2 regions of the Halodesulfovibrio marinisediminis DSM 17456 genome follow, and region 2 is predicted to be linked to the other one. Evidence: riboswitches for the same ligand, from Rfam matches in the RefSeq annotation. Region 2 holds a riboswitch; the other holds the start of a gene.
What was found. Region 2 has a riboswitch for glycine ahead of BUR09_RS08980 (alanine/glycine:cation symporter family protein). Riboswitches for the same ligand answer to the same signal wherever they lie in the genome.
Positions count from the first base shown of each region.

Region 1 (8,122 bases), on a different contig from region 2:
CTGAACATCTTTTATGAAGGAGTGAAAGGATACCTCCTGGCTGAACGTCTTGCTATGACCCTTTCAAAAACATTCCCTGAAACAGTTTCATCGGAATCGCTTCGCAACCAACGGACAGCCTTATTTGGCCCCCCTATGGCCAGCGGCGGAGTATATCTGGAACTTCTTAATACGTTAGATCACCTTGTATATCTTTTGTTGCCACACACTATCGAGTCGTAAAAATCTATAAATACGCATAAAAAGCATCAAGCGTATTTTACTACAGCGTAAACAGCAAAGCTCATTCTGTTGTAACCATCCAACAGAATGAGCTTTTTTATGTTGTAACGATTAAAACTCATTGTAACACATTCAAACTGTTATGAAGTGTAGCCATCAACACTTCAGTAGACGGGGTATTCTTTTCTTTAATCCTTGCTGCAAGACTCTCATAATTCTATCGTTACAGTTGAGATCGACACACACCTGGCAAGGAGTCTCTTTCCATGAAAAAGATTTTCTTATTAATGCTGCTTTCCGGCGTAATAGCATTCGGAATTAGCTCGTACACAACGGTTTCCATAAATCCAATCCTAAAAAAAACAGCACATTACATAGGGCCTAAAGTCATGGGCACTCGAGTGCAGCTTGAGGATGCCAAACTGTCCACTCTTTCCGGATATGGGACCATCCACAATGTATACCTTGCCAATCCTGTCGGATTCCCCCGCGGGCACTGCATCCAAATAGGGGAAATAGATATAAACATGCTCCCATCATCCATTGGCACTGGAACCATCATCATTGATAACCTTACGATTAAAGCAATGGATATCTCGCATATAACCAATCGCAAAGAAAACAACTTTGATATCCTGCTCCAAAACTTACGAAACAAACTTCCAGAACCACGTGAATTTCCGCCTAATCCGTCAAAAGACATTGACTACAAGAAAGTTATCGGAAACCGATATATCATTAAGAATGTACACGTCATTACCCCTTCTGTTAGCGGCTCTATGCCTAAACCGCAAAAAGCCAACTTCAGTGTAATAATGGATGACATGCATTTTACTGATATAGGAGAAGCGGAAAACGGTGTTCCATTTTTAGTAGCCCTTGAACAAATCCTTACTAAAATCGAGCATAATGTTGAGTACGCTATTATGGACACTCATTTTCGCTATAAAGATAGATAAAAATTTTGAACAACAAACTATTTTATGAATATTTTTTTATTATAACAAAACGAGAGCAGCACTCTTATTAAAGCAATAATCTTCAAATTTTTAATAATAAAAGACACCCCAAACAAAGAGCACACGTAATATAACTATTACATGTGCTCTTTTATATGTTCTTTTTTCTTTTTTGTAATTATTAACAGTATATTTCCGTTTACTCGATCAACTGCAAATGATACTCGTCTCCACCTACGCATAAGGAGATATAGCATGCAATATGGAGTATTCATTTAATGTTTACCATGGATTTTGATGTCAATTTTCTCTGGCTGGGCTGGTTTGCGTTAGCAGTTGCCTTCTTTCTTATTGAAATATTTACGCCAACCTTCATTATTATTTTCTTTTCAGCCGGAGCCTTGTTTGCAGGCTGTGCAGCATTGCTGGATCAGTCTCTGACCTTCCAAGTTGTAACATTTTTCTGTGCTTCTGTTGCATTGTTAACTCTTCTGCGAAAACAAATGCCAAAGATATTTGGTCAGACTTCTTCTGATGATGAAGTCTTCAAAGATGCAGCTATAAACGCAACCGCAATCGTTGTTGAATCAATTTCAAGCACGATCAGCGGACGCGTAAAATATCAGGGTACATTCTGGAACGCCGAGGCAGACGAAGCTATTCCTTCCGGTTCTACTGTAACCATTCTCGCCCGCAAAGAATCTGACCCCAATACTTTCATTGTTAAAAAGGATTAACATGACCAGTCTTATCACCTCTATTGTTATCGCCGTTCTTGTTCTCATTACGCTGATTAAAACGGCTGTTGTCGTGCCACAAAGAAGCTCCTACGTTATTGAACGATTAGGTAAGTACTCCAAAACCCTTGAAGCCGGTCTGCATATCCTCATTCCTTTTGTAGACAAGGTAGCCTACCGCCGCTCTACCAAAGAAGAGATCTTAAACATCCCATCTCAGTCCTGCATTACCAGCGACAACGTTGTGGTTGAAATCGACGGTGTCCTCTACATTCAGGTACAAGATGTTATGAAATCCTGCTACGGCGTAAACGACTACTACCTTGCGGCAGGTCAATTGGCACAAACTTCCCTGCGCTCTGCTATCGGTAAAATCAGCCTTGATAAAACCTTTGAAGAACGTGACAGCATCAACGCCGCGGTTGTGAGTGCTATTGACGAAGCTGCACGCGAATGGGGCATCAAAGTTATGCGCTACGAAATTCAGGACATCACACCTCCTGAAACTGTAATGCATGCCATGGAACAACAAATGAAAGCTGAACGCGAAAAACGTGCAGAAATCGCAAGTTCTGAAGGCGACAGACAGTCCCGTATCAACCGTGCAGAAGGCTTAAAACAGGAAGCAATTGAACTTTCTGAAGGTGAAAAGCAGAAAAAAATTAACGAAGCAGCCGGTCAAGCTGAAGAAATCATGCTTATTGCAGAAGCTACTGCAAAAGGTATAACCATGATTGCAGATGCTATGGCTGCACCGGGCGGTGCTGAAGCTGCTAAGCTGAAAATTGCAGAACAGTTCATTAACGAGTTCGGTAAAATGGCTGAGAAATCAAATACCATGATCGTTCCGGCCGACATGGCAAACGTAGGCGGCATGGTCGCTTCTGCCACTGAAATTTTAAACAACGTTAAACTCCAAAAATAACGTTTGTCCTCCTACCTTCTTAAGGCTGCTTCTGATTTCTATAACCAGAAGCAGCCTTTTGCATTTCAGTCTGTTATATTAAAAACTAGGCTCCAATTTTTGATACACAATTTGGGATGACTTTGCGTGTGCTCCTGAGTATAGTGCCGCCATGGCAAAAATCGGAGAATTTACATTACACGCAACGGACGGAGCTGCCCGTACAGGTGAACTGCAAACTGCGCACGGCGTAGTGCAGACGCCTATCTTTATGCCTGTGGGCACGGTAGGCAGCGTTAAGGGCATTGCTCCTGACGACTTGAACAATATTGGCGCTGAGATCATTCTCGGCAACACCTACCACTTATACCTTCGTCCGGGCGACGATCTTGTTGCACGCCATGGCGGTCTGCAAAAGTTCAATTCCTGGAACAAACCAATCCTCACGGACAGTGGCGGATTTCAGGTATTCAGCCTCAGCGATTTACGAAAAATCAAAGAAGAAGGCGTCACCTTCCGCTCCCATCTGGATGGTTCCAAGCATCTTTTCACACCGGAAAAAGTTATCCAGATTCAGCGCAACCTGAACTCTGACATCATGATGGTGCTGGATGAATGCGTAGGCTTTGGCGCTGACAAAGAATACACTGCCCGCTCCTTGGAAATGACCACCCGCTGGGCAAAACGCTGTCGTGAAGAATACCCTCGTGGCGCCGGAGACAACCTTCTCTTCGCTATCACACAGGGCGGCTTCTTCAAAGACTTACGTGAACGCTCCATTGCACAGCTGACCTCTGAAGATTTCGACGGCTTCGCACTTGGCGGTCTGTCTGTTGGTGAAAGCAAAGAGAAGATGATGGAAATCTTATACCATTCCGCTCCTCTGCTTCCAAAAGACAAACCACGCTACCTTATGGGCGTCGGTACCCCGCTCGACATTATCAACGGTATTAACGCCGGCATTGATATGTTCGACTGCGTTCTGCCTACCCGTAACGCACGTAACGGCACTCTCTACACCTCACAGGGTAAAATCAGCATCAAGCGCAAAGAGTATGCCGAAGATGACGGACCGCTTGATCCGAACTGTAACTGTTACACTTGCCGCACATTCTCCCGTGCGTACTTGCGTCATCTGTTCCAGGCAAAAGAGCTGCTCTCTTTCCGTCTGAACTCTATCCACAACCTTACCTACTTCCTCGACACTGTTCGTGGAGCACGTAAGGCTATTCGTGAAGGTAGATTTGCAGAGTACAAAAAGTCTTACGAAGCTATTTATCCTAACGAAGTCGTATAACTACAAAGCGATACATTGCAGTTACGCTGCAAAAAACATAATAAAATACGTCCTGTTCACCATGTACAGGGCGTTTTTTTATTCCATATATGTGAAAATTATTTTTTTTCCTAAGTAATATAAGAAATTCAACCGCTGCGGTGTATTTTTTATTGCGTTTTATATCTGCTCACGATAAACAGAAATCTGCCTCAACATATGGATCTCGGTTGAAGGTAGCAGGAGAGACCGTCTTTTTTTCCCCAAAAAAAGAAACGGCGCCGAAGATGTAACTCTTTCAGGCAAAAGGACTGCTGCTCGGACGAGCCTCTGGAGAGACTCCGCAAGGAGCACCGAAGGAGCAAACTGCTTTCCCAGTGCAGTGAAACTCTCAGGTAAAAGGACAGAGTGGACCCATAAAACCATTATTGCGTTTTCTTGCGTCCTCTTTCCCTCTTTCCAGTCGCCCCGTGTTTCTTATTTAGGCACCGCTAATGCGGGCTTTTTTTGTTTCTATGCATATCAGCCTGCAAACTGGGAGCATTTGATTACGTTTGTAATCGCCTATGTGCGATACATATATGGGGGAATATAGATTCCCCTCCTGACTGGTTTGTTGTTGTGGTTGCGATGCGCCGGAGCTGTAAGTTCCGGCGCATCTGCATTTTTATAACATCCGCTTTTTTTCCTTCATATTTTCTTCCCTTCTTCGCCACACTCCTCCCCCCTTTATTTGGTATCTTGCAGTGCAACAAACATTATCATTGCTACCCCGCCATAAAAAAAGCACTACACTTTCATAGTACTCTTTTTTTATGGCACTATCTGAAGCTATTAATAGCGTTTTGTTTTTATCAATTTTTTCTGCCGTTACACTGCACCCAATATAAAAAATTATCTTCACAGGAGCTTACTATGCAAACAGTTTCCTTGAAAAGAAATGGCAAAGAAGACCTAGTATTTACAGGTGAATTGCTTGTGAGCCTTGATGACAGAGAATTGATGGGCGTGACACCAAACTGGTGGGAGCTGAAGCTGTACAAAACCTCAATCGGTAAATTCATCCTCTCTTCAACATTCCATATCAACTATCCTAGCAGACGCACCCTGCACGGGGCACTCAGTTTCTCCAAAGCTGAACACCTGCAACACTACCTCGTAAACGAATGCAACGGACCTACAAAAATCGCTGACGAATTCATCAACAGAGCTGCCAAACGGGATCAAGCATTTCAAGCAATTCTCAACAATCAGAAAGGGGGATCTGCTTTCAAGCAACCAGCCAGCAGACCTGTTGCGTCAAAGGCATTCTAACATTTCGCTAAGGTAAGTTTGTCAGCCGGACCTTAACAAACAGGGGTAGGTACCCCCTGCATCCCAAAACAAACAAAGCACCTATTAGCGGTCTACCAAAAGAAATCACGGAAAAAGGATGAAGCATCTGCTTCATCCTTTTTCATTTCACCTTGAGTACACAGAAAAGTTCTTCTTCCTACAGCTTGATCAAACAATATCAATGAATGATTAACGATAGAAGCTAACTACATAAGACAAAAAAAGGGCAGAGTCATTGCTCTGCCCTTTCTTCTTTTCCTATACAATTGCTATAGCTAGCTCAGCCTAGGAACGCATATTCTCAATAATACCATTCAAATCCTGTGCAAGCTGTGCAACCGATTCTACCGCTACAGTAGATTCTGTCATGGCAGCAGCTGTCTGTTCAGAGATGTCATTAATTACCGTAACAGAACTATTAATCTGTTCACTTGCAGCAGACTGCTCTTCTGATGCAGTAGCAATTGCACGAACCTGATCAGCAGTTGCTTCAACCATTTTCATAATTGATTTTAATGCCTCACCAGAACGGGTTGCAAGCTCGGTAGAATCATCCACAAGCTCTACAGCTCGTTCTGTAGCCTCAACGTTCTGCTGTGTGCTTGTCTGAATTGCACTTACATACTCAACAACTTCGCGAGTAGCATTCATTGTCTTTTCTGCAAGTTTGCGCACTTCATCCGCAACAACAGCAAAACCGCGGCCCGCATCACCTGCTCGAGCAGCTTCAATAGCGGCGTTTAATGCAAGCAAGTTTGTCTGGTCTGCAATATCTTCAATCACGGTAATAATCTGACCAATACCATCTGCACGACGACCGAGTACAGTCATCTCTTCTTTCAAAGCCTGAGCTTGGTCAGCAACAGCATGAATTCTCTCCACTGCCTGATCAACAACCTGACCACCTTCAACAGCTTTTTCCTGTGTCGATGCTGCTAGTTCGGCTGCATCCGATGCGTTACGGGCAACCTCAAGAACAGATGCATTCATCTGCGTCATGGCACTTGCGGATTCACCTGTAAGCTTCTGCTGTTCATCAGCACCGTTACTCGACTGTCGTATCTGCGCCGCAAGCTCTTCAGAAGCAGAAGATACCTGTTCTGAAATGGCACGTGCAGAATTTGCGGCCTGAGTAATCTTCTCGTTCTGTTCTTCAACTCTGCTTTGTTGCCTACGCATGGTCGTCATGTCTGTAATCATCACAAACACACCAAGCATCTTGCCATCCAGATCATAGATAGGCGCGGCATCAAAAATAAGGGTGAGTTCTTCACCTGCAAAGTTTTCCAAGACACCTTCATTACCGGTAGAAGGTCTGTGCGATGTCATCACATCACTAATAATGCGATCACAACATGGATCGTTAACAACAAAATCAGAGACCGCAACACCCTTGTAATCAACCGGCGTTCCAGCAATCCCCATCAAATCAATTGCTTGCTGGTTTGTCGAAGTAACCTTGCGGTCAACATCACAGATAAGAATAGGTGCCGTCATGCCGCGCAAAACGCCCTTGGAGAAACCAAGTTCAACCTTGAGCTTATCAACCATTGCACCAAGGTTTTTAGACAAATTACCAAGCTCGTCTTCACTGTTCACCAAGAAATGTGCGTTAAAATCACCATTACTAATGGCATCTGAAGAAGAAGCAATCTGTTCAATAGGACGAATAACTACTTTACGAATGAAGAACACAACACTCAGGACGAGAACAAGAAGTCCGGCAAATGAAATCGCGATGTTCTCATACATTTGCAACGCGATTGTATCCATAGCCCCTGAGATGTCTTTCGTAATAACTAGCTGTCCGAGAATTGGTTTTGATGCACCGTGACAGTGCTTACAGGAGGGCGCGTTTGGAATTGAGATAACTCTGACAAAAACAGGACTGTCGCCACCGCTCACAATCAGATTCTCTTTTACAGGCTGTTTTAATGCTCGTTTTGACACATCCGCAAAACCATCAATAGGTAATAGTTCTGCTATCTGCTTATCAATGTCAGCCTCTTGTGTTGAATATGTGACTTCACCTGCAAAATCTGCAAGATGAACTTTCATATCAGGATACTCTTTCCCGAGGCGAACAAATTCTCCCGTTGTCCCTTCATCGTTACCGACAACCATCGGACGCTCGATAGCTTCCTGTACCAGTTGCGATGTCTGCGTCAAAGACTGACTCAGTTGTTCCAGCATTCCATCATGCTGCAAATAGGTGGAAGTGCCTATCAGAACGGCGAACACAACAAACGAAATAAAGGTAATTAAGAGCGAAATCTTCGCACCTAACGAAGTCCGTATCGACATTATGTCCTCCTAGTGTGCACCACTGTTTACAAGCGGTTTAAACCCAAAATCGTTCACACGAGCAGCGCTATGGCATACCGTGCAATCTTTTGGATCAGGCTTACGCTTGATTAAATCAGGATCGCCGTCTTCAGCATGTGCCGCACCAGGTCCATGACATGTTTCACACCCTACATCTGAAAGTTCCGGAGTCTCTTCGTAGCTAACAAATCCCCCTTGCTTGTACCCTGTCGTATGACATTCGTAGCACTCTTGTTGCTCTGCCTTTGTAAGTTTTGGCGCCATAACCACAATACTCTCCCACGATTTTGCTTTTTTAGAGTATTGCATAAAACGACTGTGCTCTGCTTCATGACATTCACCACATGCAGCCGAACCCACAAAC
Region 1 covers NZ_FSRG01000004.1:716,476-724,597, reverse strand. Annotated here, with positions in the region: gene BUR09_RS07695 (BPL-N domain-containing protein) at 1-222, shown strand, start outside; gene BUR09_RS07690 (AsmA family protein) at 489-1,181, shown strand; gene BUR09_RS07685 (NfeD family protein) at 1,460-1,918, shown strand; gene BUR09_RS07680 (SPFH domain-containing protein) at 1,920-2,843, shown strand; gene tgt (tRNA guanosine(34) transglycosylase Tgt) at 2,995-4,119, shown strand; glycine riboswitch at 4,419-4,515, shown strand; gene BUR09_RS07665 (hypothetical protein) at 5,014-5,412, shown strand; gene BUR09_RS07660 (methyl-accepting chemotaxis protein) at 5,719-7,737, opposite strand; gene BUR09_RS07655 (cytochrome c family protein) at 7,747-8,122, opposite strand, start outside.
Region 1: linked by a shared signal. The riboswitch ahead of BUR09_RS07665 (hypothetical protein) and the one ahead of BUR09_RS08980 (alanine/glycine:cation symporter family protein) in region 2 are both predicted to bind glycine.

Region 2 (8,122 bases):
CTGACACCATGAGTGAAGCTATGACACAACTGGGCGCTCAGGCAGATGAAATAGGCACTGTCCTCGGTGTCATTTCAGACATTGCAGATCAGACAAACCTTCTCGCACTGAATGCCGCCATCGAAGCAGCACGTGCCGGAGAAGCCGGACGAGGCTTTGCCGTTGTAGCGGATGAAGTACGTAAACTAGCAGAAAAAACAATGAATGCTACACAGGAAGTGAACAAAGCCATTGCAGCCATTCAGCAGCATGCAAACACTTCCATACAAACAACACAAGAGACTATAAAATTGGTAGATACAGCTACATCATTTGCACACGAATCTGGAAACGCCCTCTCCGAAATCGTGACACTTGCAAACGAAGCAGCCAACCAGATTGGAAACATTGCCACTGCAGCGGAAGAACAGTCCTCGACTTCCGAGCAAATGACTAAGGCAATGGAAGACATTAATATCCTGGTAGGAAGCGTTACAGCAGAAATGCAAGATGCTGCCCATAACGTTAAGGATCTCTCCCAACTGGCACAGCGTCTGGATTCAATGTCCAGCCAGTAGCTGTTTCTACAGAATCCTTTCATTGCGAACGCAGTCACATTGAGAAGCCCCGCATGGTACACCATGCGGGGCTTCATGTATGTTAACACCCTGCGCGACCTAAATTTAGCCACTAGCCGCTTACATAATGCAGGGTACGGACACAGCCGTAATTATCAAGGGGCATAATAGTATTTGAGACCATATGAGGTATTTTGCACACCAGAAGCCTTTTTAGGATGTTGACCGCAGACCTTCATAACCCGGGTTTTATATGGGCACCTTTTAACCTGTCCACATTTCACCATATACGGGCATCTCGCCATACAAGCACATCTCGCCATTGACGGACATTTCGTCATATACGCACATCTCTTAACACATGGATATCGCTTATGATATGGACAAACCATATAATGACGACCCATTGGAACCATGTACATAGAACAACATCCCGGTGTCACAACTCGCCGGACAGCCATGGTACCACACGGGGCAACTCGACACATTCCATAGTCAACAGCCTCAACCCGTACGGGAGTAAATTTTTTGACTACAACTACCTCTTGGCCAAATGAGTATGTAACTGTTGAAAAAATCATCGATGCAACTACAAACACAATAGCGATAAGTTTTTCTTGTCGCATAACTTTCTCCTTTTATGCTAACATCCCGAACTGTTGCAGCGACATGATGAAGATGTGAAGAAAGCTGTTTTCTTACAACACCTTTATTATCCAATAATTATTAATACGACACCATGCGCTCCAACAATCAGAACATAGACCTAGCGCTCCTCATAACAGTTTTCACCGCTATTGTAGCAAAGAGTACATCATGCTCAACAGAATTCCGGCTCTTTTCTTTCCCACAATCAAAAGATCATGAAATACTGAATCCTTTTCACGTTATAAATTTTTTATCGAGTCAACATGTTATAGCCTATAAGCCACAGTTGAACTTTTTTCCTTATCCATTCGAAATAGTGCACAAAAAAAGCCCTGACAAACATCAGAGCATCTTAAACCGACATCGCATTTTTCTTGCTATTCTGGATTAATAGACAAGTTATATCCACAGGCACTCTTCAAGTGTTTTTACCCTACCTCTTCCTCGCATTCTGACAGCTCAAACTTGAAAAATGTCCCTACCTGAGCGCCTCAGAGAACGATCATTATTGCACAGCGACTCGTGATTTGTGCACAAACACTTGTGCGTTGCCCCTTCGTAATTCCACACTTCCCTCCAGTGCGGTATGTGCAAACATGGCAGAGTCTTTACGCCCTATATAATCAAATCGCTGTGCCGTATATGACGTAATATGTATTGTTTTCTCTGCAACTAACCTTCCTGATCGTGTCTTTAAACTGAGTATCAAAACATCCCCCTTCTGAAGCATGGCTGTCACTGCGGAAAAGACCAGCGGCACACCGCCTGCCTGCACAGTATCCGCAGCCTCCGATCGCTGAAGAATTTCACGCGCCGACTGCGGAAGCTCGGTCGAATAGTCCACCTTCAACAACTGCGAAGGGACATATTGCAAAATTTCACAGGAATCATTTTGCCACAACGAGCTTTTTACTTCAGCCCCCTGCAATTCACCTATCACCCCTTTTGTAATTCTTCCCAGTCGCTTTCCAGAAAAAGGACACACTATTTTACCATCATATGTTACCTGAAAATGCACATGTACAAACCCTGTCTTTCCAGAAAGACCTATCTCGCCAAGCACACTTCCTGCCTTCACCTCATCGCCCGAAGCAACACGAACCGTCCCTTTTTTCAAATGGCAATACTGCGTCTGCCACCCGCCACCATGATCTATAACCACCCCATTACCGCATTCACGACCATGCACATTATACCTTCCATCCTGAACATACGCATCGCCCATTCCATCACGAGTCCGGAGCACTTTACCGTCCGCCGCTGCAAGCACATCTACTCCCTCCTTCATTGCAGCATAGGACACGCGAAAATCCGTCCCCTTATGCCGTTCGTAGCTCCGGCAATGATCATAGTAATCCTGTCCACCATGAACGGAACTTACATCAACGTAGTTCTGTATAAAACAGTATCCATAATCAGGCTCCTCAATCGGTGGGACAAAGGTAATTGCGTAAGCTGCGACGCTATAACCAATACAACATGCAACAACTATAATTCGAATACATTGAATATTCATTATCACCTCTAAATGAGAACATCATAATAATATTACTTATTCTAACTAGATACCGAGATGATATTAATACTCCTTTGCCGACCTTTTAGCATTTTATACAACAACTACGGACAAATAAGTATAAAATAAAACTTCAATGCAATGTCAAATTATAAAGCAAAATATATTGTAAATATTTCCTAAAAGTTACTTTCCCCATTGATAAAAACACCTATCTAGGTTGATTGAACGCCTTGCTATGGTACATTGACATAGTACTAAACAACAAACAAACAGTGCACAGAACGCTATTACATTACATACTAAACAATTACTGCAATGGTAATGCAGTAACAAAATTTGTTTATCATGTTTTGTATATTAATTACGGAGAGTTGTGTACTGAACCTAAGGAGATGAGACATGACAAGTAGAATTACCTTACTCGCCTTTGCGCTCGTTTTGGTGACAGCTACTTTCGCAAGCGCTATGACCGAGGTTATCGTGGTTGAAGAAACAGCCGTAGTGACAACTCAACCAATGACAATGGACTCCAAGGCATCTTTCCTAAACGCAATGCGTGGTACGGGTTACCTTCCACCTACCATGATGTTCACACCTGTCTACTCACCTCAAGGACTGCGTGTAGTACGGACGGAACGTATGGGAATGCACCCAAGGATGTCAGGCTGTGCCCAACTCAACATGCGAGCCCGTTATCAAAACGCACCATACGAAGCAGTATACACAAATCAAAATGGCTGCTTGGTTATGTGCAAGGTACCGGCAAAAATTCGTAATGCACCGGTAATGATGCACTTAGGTCCTAACATGCATCCTAGGATGATGAGCCCACAACAAACCAACCCAATGATTCGAGGCGTTATGCGTCCATAACGACTCCTAAACATACCAACAAAAAAAGAGGGTTCCTTGCATGAAGCAAGGAACCCTTCTTATTGGTGTATGATAAGATATAAACTATTTTTCAGATGGCTTACCGAAGTAGATAGCTGCTGCGCCTGTAAATGCAAGAATCAGGCAGTACCAGTTGCTTACTGCGATATCTACAGGAGACACTTTCGCAAGGGAACCGGCAAGCAGAACCTGTGCTGCGTATGGAACTAAGCCCTGAACTACGCAAGAGAAGATATCAAGCAGACTTGCACTACGTTTTGCAGAAATACCGCTACGTTTTGCGATCTCTTTCGCCATGCCACCAGAAAGGATGATGGCAACGGTGTTGTTTGCAATACATCCGTCAGCAAGAGCTGCCAAAGCGGCGATGCTAAATTCACCAGCTTTTTTACTCTCTTCAGTCTTGCTGAAGCGCTTAGCGATGTCGCCAATTTTATTTACCAGCCATGTAAGGCCACCGTTATGACGAATAAGTTCGCCGAGACCACCCACAAGAATGGAAAGAACGAGAATCTCGTGCATACCCACAAAACCGCTGTAGATATCCTGGCTGAAAGTAAGCAGCGCGTAGTCAGACATTGTTGCAAGACCAACAGCACCAGCGAGCACAATACCAGAAGTAAGAACGATGAATACGTTCACGCCAGCTACAGCTAAGCCAAGGATAGCAAGGTATGGTACTACCTTAACAAACTGCCAGTCACCAGGATTTGCAACAGAACCGGTGGAACCAGAGATAGAGTAAAGCGCAATAGTTGCAATAGCAGCTGGGAGCGCAATAAGCAGGTTCATGCGGAACTTGTCACGCATGTTACAGCCCTGGGTACGGGTAGCAGCAATAGTAGTGTCTGAGATCATGGAGAGGTTATCACCGAACATTGCACCACCGACTACGGCGCCCATGAGCAGAGCAATCGACATATCAGAATGAGCAGCAACACCAGCAGCAATAGGGCCGATCGCTGCGATAGTTCCCATAGAGGTACCCATTGCAGTAGCAACAAATGCTGCAATAACAAACAAACCAGGCAAAACAAGTGATGCAGGAACTAAAGAAAGCCCCATGTTTACAGTAGCATCTACACCGCCAACGGCTTTTGCTACAGCAGCAAAACCACCAGCAAGCAAGTAAATGATACACATGGTCATAATGTTGATGTCGCCAGCGCCTTTCAGGAAGATGGTAATTTTTTCTTCAAGACATTCTTTACCCATCCACAGTGCAACAATGATTCCCGGAATGATGGCAACTGTTGCTGAAAGCTGATAAAACGCCATGGACACACCAGACATCATCAAGACAGAGCCTGTGCCGATAAAAAGCACCAGAAAAATTAGAAGGGGGAGCAAAGCAATACCGTTGCTCTGCGGAGCCTCTGTTGTGTGCGTCTTCTCTAACAAACTCATTTCTTCAATTTCCTTATTACTACAACAATTTATGCATTCAATATCGCCTGTTTTTACAAAAATGGACAATATTGATTGTGCCCTCATTCATAATGAACAAAGACCTCTCGACAACTGATGAGCCTGTCTTAGACGCACTTTAAAAATCTGTCTACTCACATTTTTGTCAAAAAAGCCATTTTTTATACAATAACCAGTTGTTTTTACGATTAATTCACTTAATTTACATATAGTGAAATTATTTTTTCTGCTTATTTAGATTTCTTGAAATAGAGTACATACTTTACTTTTTCAGGCGTTTCCTCTTGCCAAATGCTACTTGGTTATATAAACAGCCATTTCACAATTTCGGATGACGGTTGCAGGAGAGAGTGCCGCAAGGCACCGCCGAAGAAGTAAATCTTTCAGGCAAAAGGACTGCTTCCCGACGAGCCTCTGGAGAGACTTCGCATGTTGCGGAGCACCGAAGGAGCAAGCCTTGCTGTGCAAGGTGAAACTCTCAGGTACCAAGGACAGAGTGGTGTTACAGCACAGGCAGTACTATTTTTATTGCCTGTGGCTGCGCAAGCTATTCCCGCCCGCTCAGAGACTCATCTCATCCATCCTGATTAATTCATTTTTTAGGAGACGAGATGCAAAATATCACTAATCTGCTCAACACTATTGATTCCCTCGTATGGGGACCACCTCTTCTTATTCTGCTTGTAGGAACAGGGCTTTTCCTTACTTTACGCCTCAATGCTTTACAGGTTGTGCACCTTCCAAAGGCTTTGAAGCTCGTATTCGCACCTTCTTCACGCAAAATATCCAGCAAAACTGGTGACGTTACTCCGTTTGCAGCTTTGTGTACGGCTCTTTCCGCTACCATCGGTACAGGTAACATTGTTGGTGTTGCTACTGCTATCGCAGCTGGCGGCCCGGGTGCACTTTTCTGGATGTGGATTGCAGCATTCTTCGGCATGGCAACCAAGTATGCAGAAGCACTGCTTGCCATCAAATACCGTGTAGTTGACGAAAACGGTCAGATGGCTGGTGGCCCGATGTATTACCTTGAGCGCGGCCTTAACAACAAGCTGCTCGCACGTATGTTTGCGCTCTTCGGTATCGGTGTTGCTTTCTTCGGTATCGGTACATTTGCACAGGTTAACGCTATTGCTGACGCAGCAAGGCTCACCTTTGATGCTCCGATCTGGCTTACTGCTGTAATTCTTACCACCCTTGTTGCTGCTGTTACTCTTGGTGGTATCCGCTCTATCGCAGCTGTAGCTAGCCGCATTGTTCCTTTAATGGCAGCTATCTACATCATCACTTCCCTTGCAGTTATTTTACTGAACCTTTCAGAGATCCCTGCTGTAATCAGCCTTATTATCGATAGCGCGTTCAATCCGACCGCAGCCTTCGGTGGTGCAACTGGTGTTACCATGCTTATGGTAATGCGTAACGGTGTTGCACGCGGTGTATTCTCCAACGAATCCGGTCTCGGTTCCGCACCTATCGCAGCTGCGGCAGCACAGACTGACTCCTGTGTACGTCAGGGTCTTATCGCAATGACTGGTACATTCTTCGATACCATTATCGTATGTACCATGACAGGTATCGTGCTCGTTCTCACCGGCGCTTGGAACACTCCAGGTCTTGCAGGTGCAGCTATGACTAACTCTGCATTCGCAATGGGCCTCGGCAGTGACATCGGCAAATACGCTGTTACCATCGGCCTCATGTTCTTTGCCTTCACCACCATCATCGGTTGGAACTACTACGGCGAACGCTGCACCGCATACCTCTTCGGTGTTAACGCAATCAAGCCATACCGTTTAATCTACATTGGTCTTATTGCTTGCGGTGCCTTCCTCAAGCTTGACCTTATCTGGATTCTTGCAGACATCGTGAACGGCCTCATGGCTATCCCGAACCTTATCGGCCTGCTCGGTCTTTCCAGCGTAGTAGTAAACGAAACTCGTGAATTCTTCGCAAAAGAAAGCACTGAGAATGCATCAGCTGATGCTGTTCTTACCGAAATCTAATTAATAACATTTTTGAGGCAGCACCTCGGACACATTGCTCAAGTCTATTGCCCTCTACTCTTTTGCTTTCTTATAGGCTATTCTTGTCAACTTGATGCTGTTCTCAAAAATACGACAGGGATGCACTCGCAATTGCGAATGCATCCCTGTTTTTTTACGTAACGATTTATGACTGCCGCCAACTAAAAGCGTTATACCAACAGACAACAACTAATAAACTTGTTGCTCCTTGGAGATAATAGGTCGCTCCCAAACACAGTTCATAATTGCTCTTTTAAAGAAACGGCTACGGGGGACATAGTCCTCGAAATACTCACACGTCGAATCAAATGCTTTACGCATAAGCTCATCATCAAAGCGGTCACCATATTTTTCAATCATAGCAGCCCGCACTTCTTCCCACAGGTCAGAATCTGTTTTATCCGGCCATACTTTTTCTTCAGACATACCCTGCCCCTTCAAATCTAAAAATTTGCTAAAGCTTCTCGATAATGAGCAAGTGTTCTTTGTTTAACTCTTTATTCGGGAAATCATATCGTCCCACGCGAAACTCTTTCCAAGGAAGCGTAGCAGCCCACGCCTGAATCGCGTCGCCTTCTGCCGTACCGCCTTCGTGCCCTGTGTATATATGTACCGTAACGACACCATTTGATGTTAACACAGGCAACAACGCTTCCAAAGAAGCAATCGTTGTTTTTGCACGCGTGATAACAGCATGATCACTCCCCGGAAGGTACCCGAGGTTATACATAGCGCCTGTAACTGCGGTTCCATCAGGCAGGTTTTCCGCTACAGTCTCATGCCCTGCATGGAACAATGTAACACGCTCTGCAATGTCTGCCTTTTCAAGACGCTCCTGCGCATTTGTAAGACCTGACTCCTGAACATCAAAGCCATACACCTGTCCTTTTTCACCGACAAGTTTTGCTAAAAACAGCGTATCGTGCCCATTGCCGACAGTACCGTCGACAACAATGGCTTTGGTTCCAGCCTCTTCCCAGCTTGCGGCAAACTGCTGCCAAATTAATTTTGTAAACTGTAATATAGAAGGAATGTGCCTAGGGCGCATATTT
Region 2 covers NZ_FSRG01000005.1:222,225-230,346, reverse strand. Annotated here, with positions in the region: gene BUR09_RS09005 (methyl-accepting chemotaxis protein) at 1-557, shown strand, start outside; gene BUR09_RS08995 (M23 family metallopeptidase) at 1,711-2,721, opposite strand; gene BUR09_RS08990 (hypothetical protein) at 3,124-3,597, shown strand; gene BUR09_RS08985 (Na+/H+ antiporter NhaC family protein) at 3,682-5,025, opposite strand; glycine riboswitch at 5,378-5,455, shown strand; glycine riboswitch at 5,459-5,543, shown strand; gene BUR09_RS08980 (alanine/glycine:cation symporter family protein) at 5,658-7,049, shown strand; gene BUR09_RS08975 (hypothetical protein) at 7,260-7,496, opposite strand; gene BUR09_RS08970 (class I SAM-dependent methyltransferase) at 7,525-8,118, opposite strand.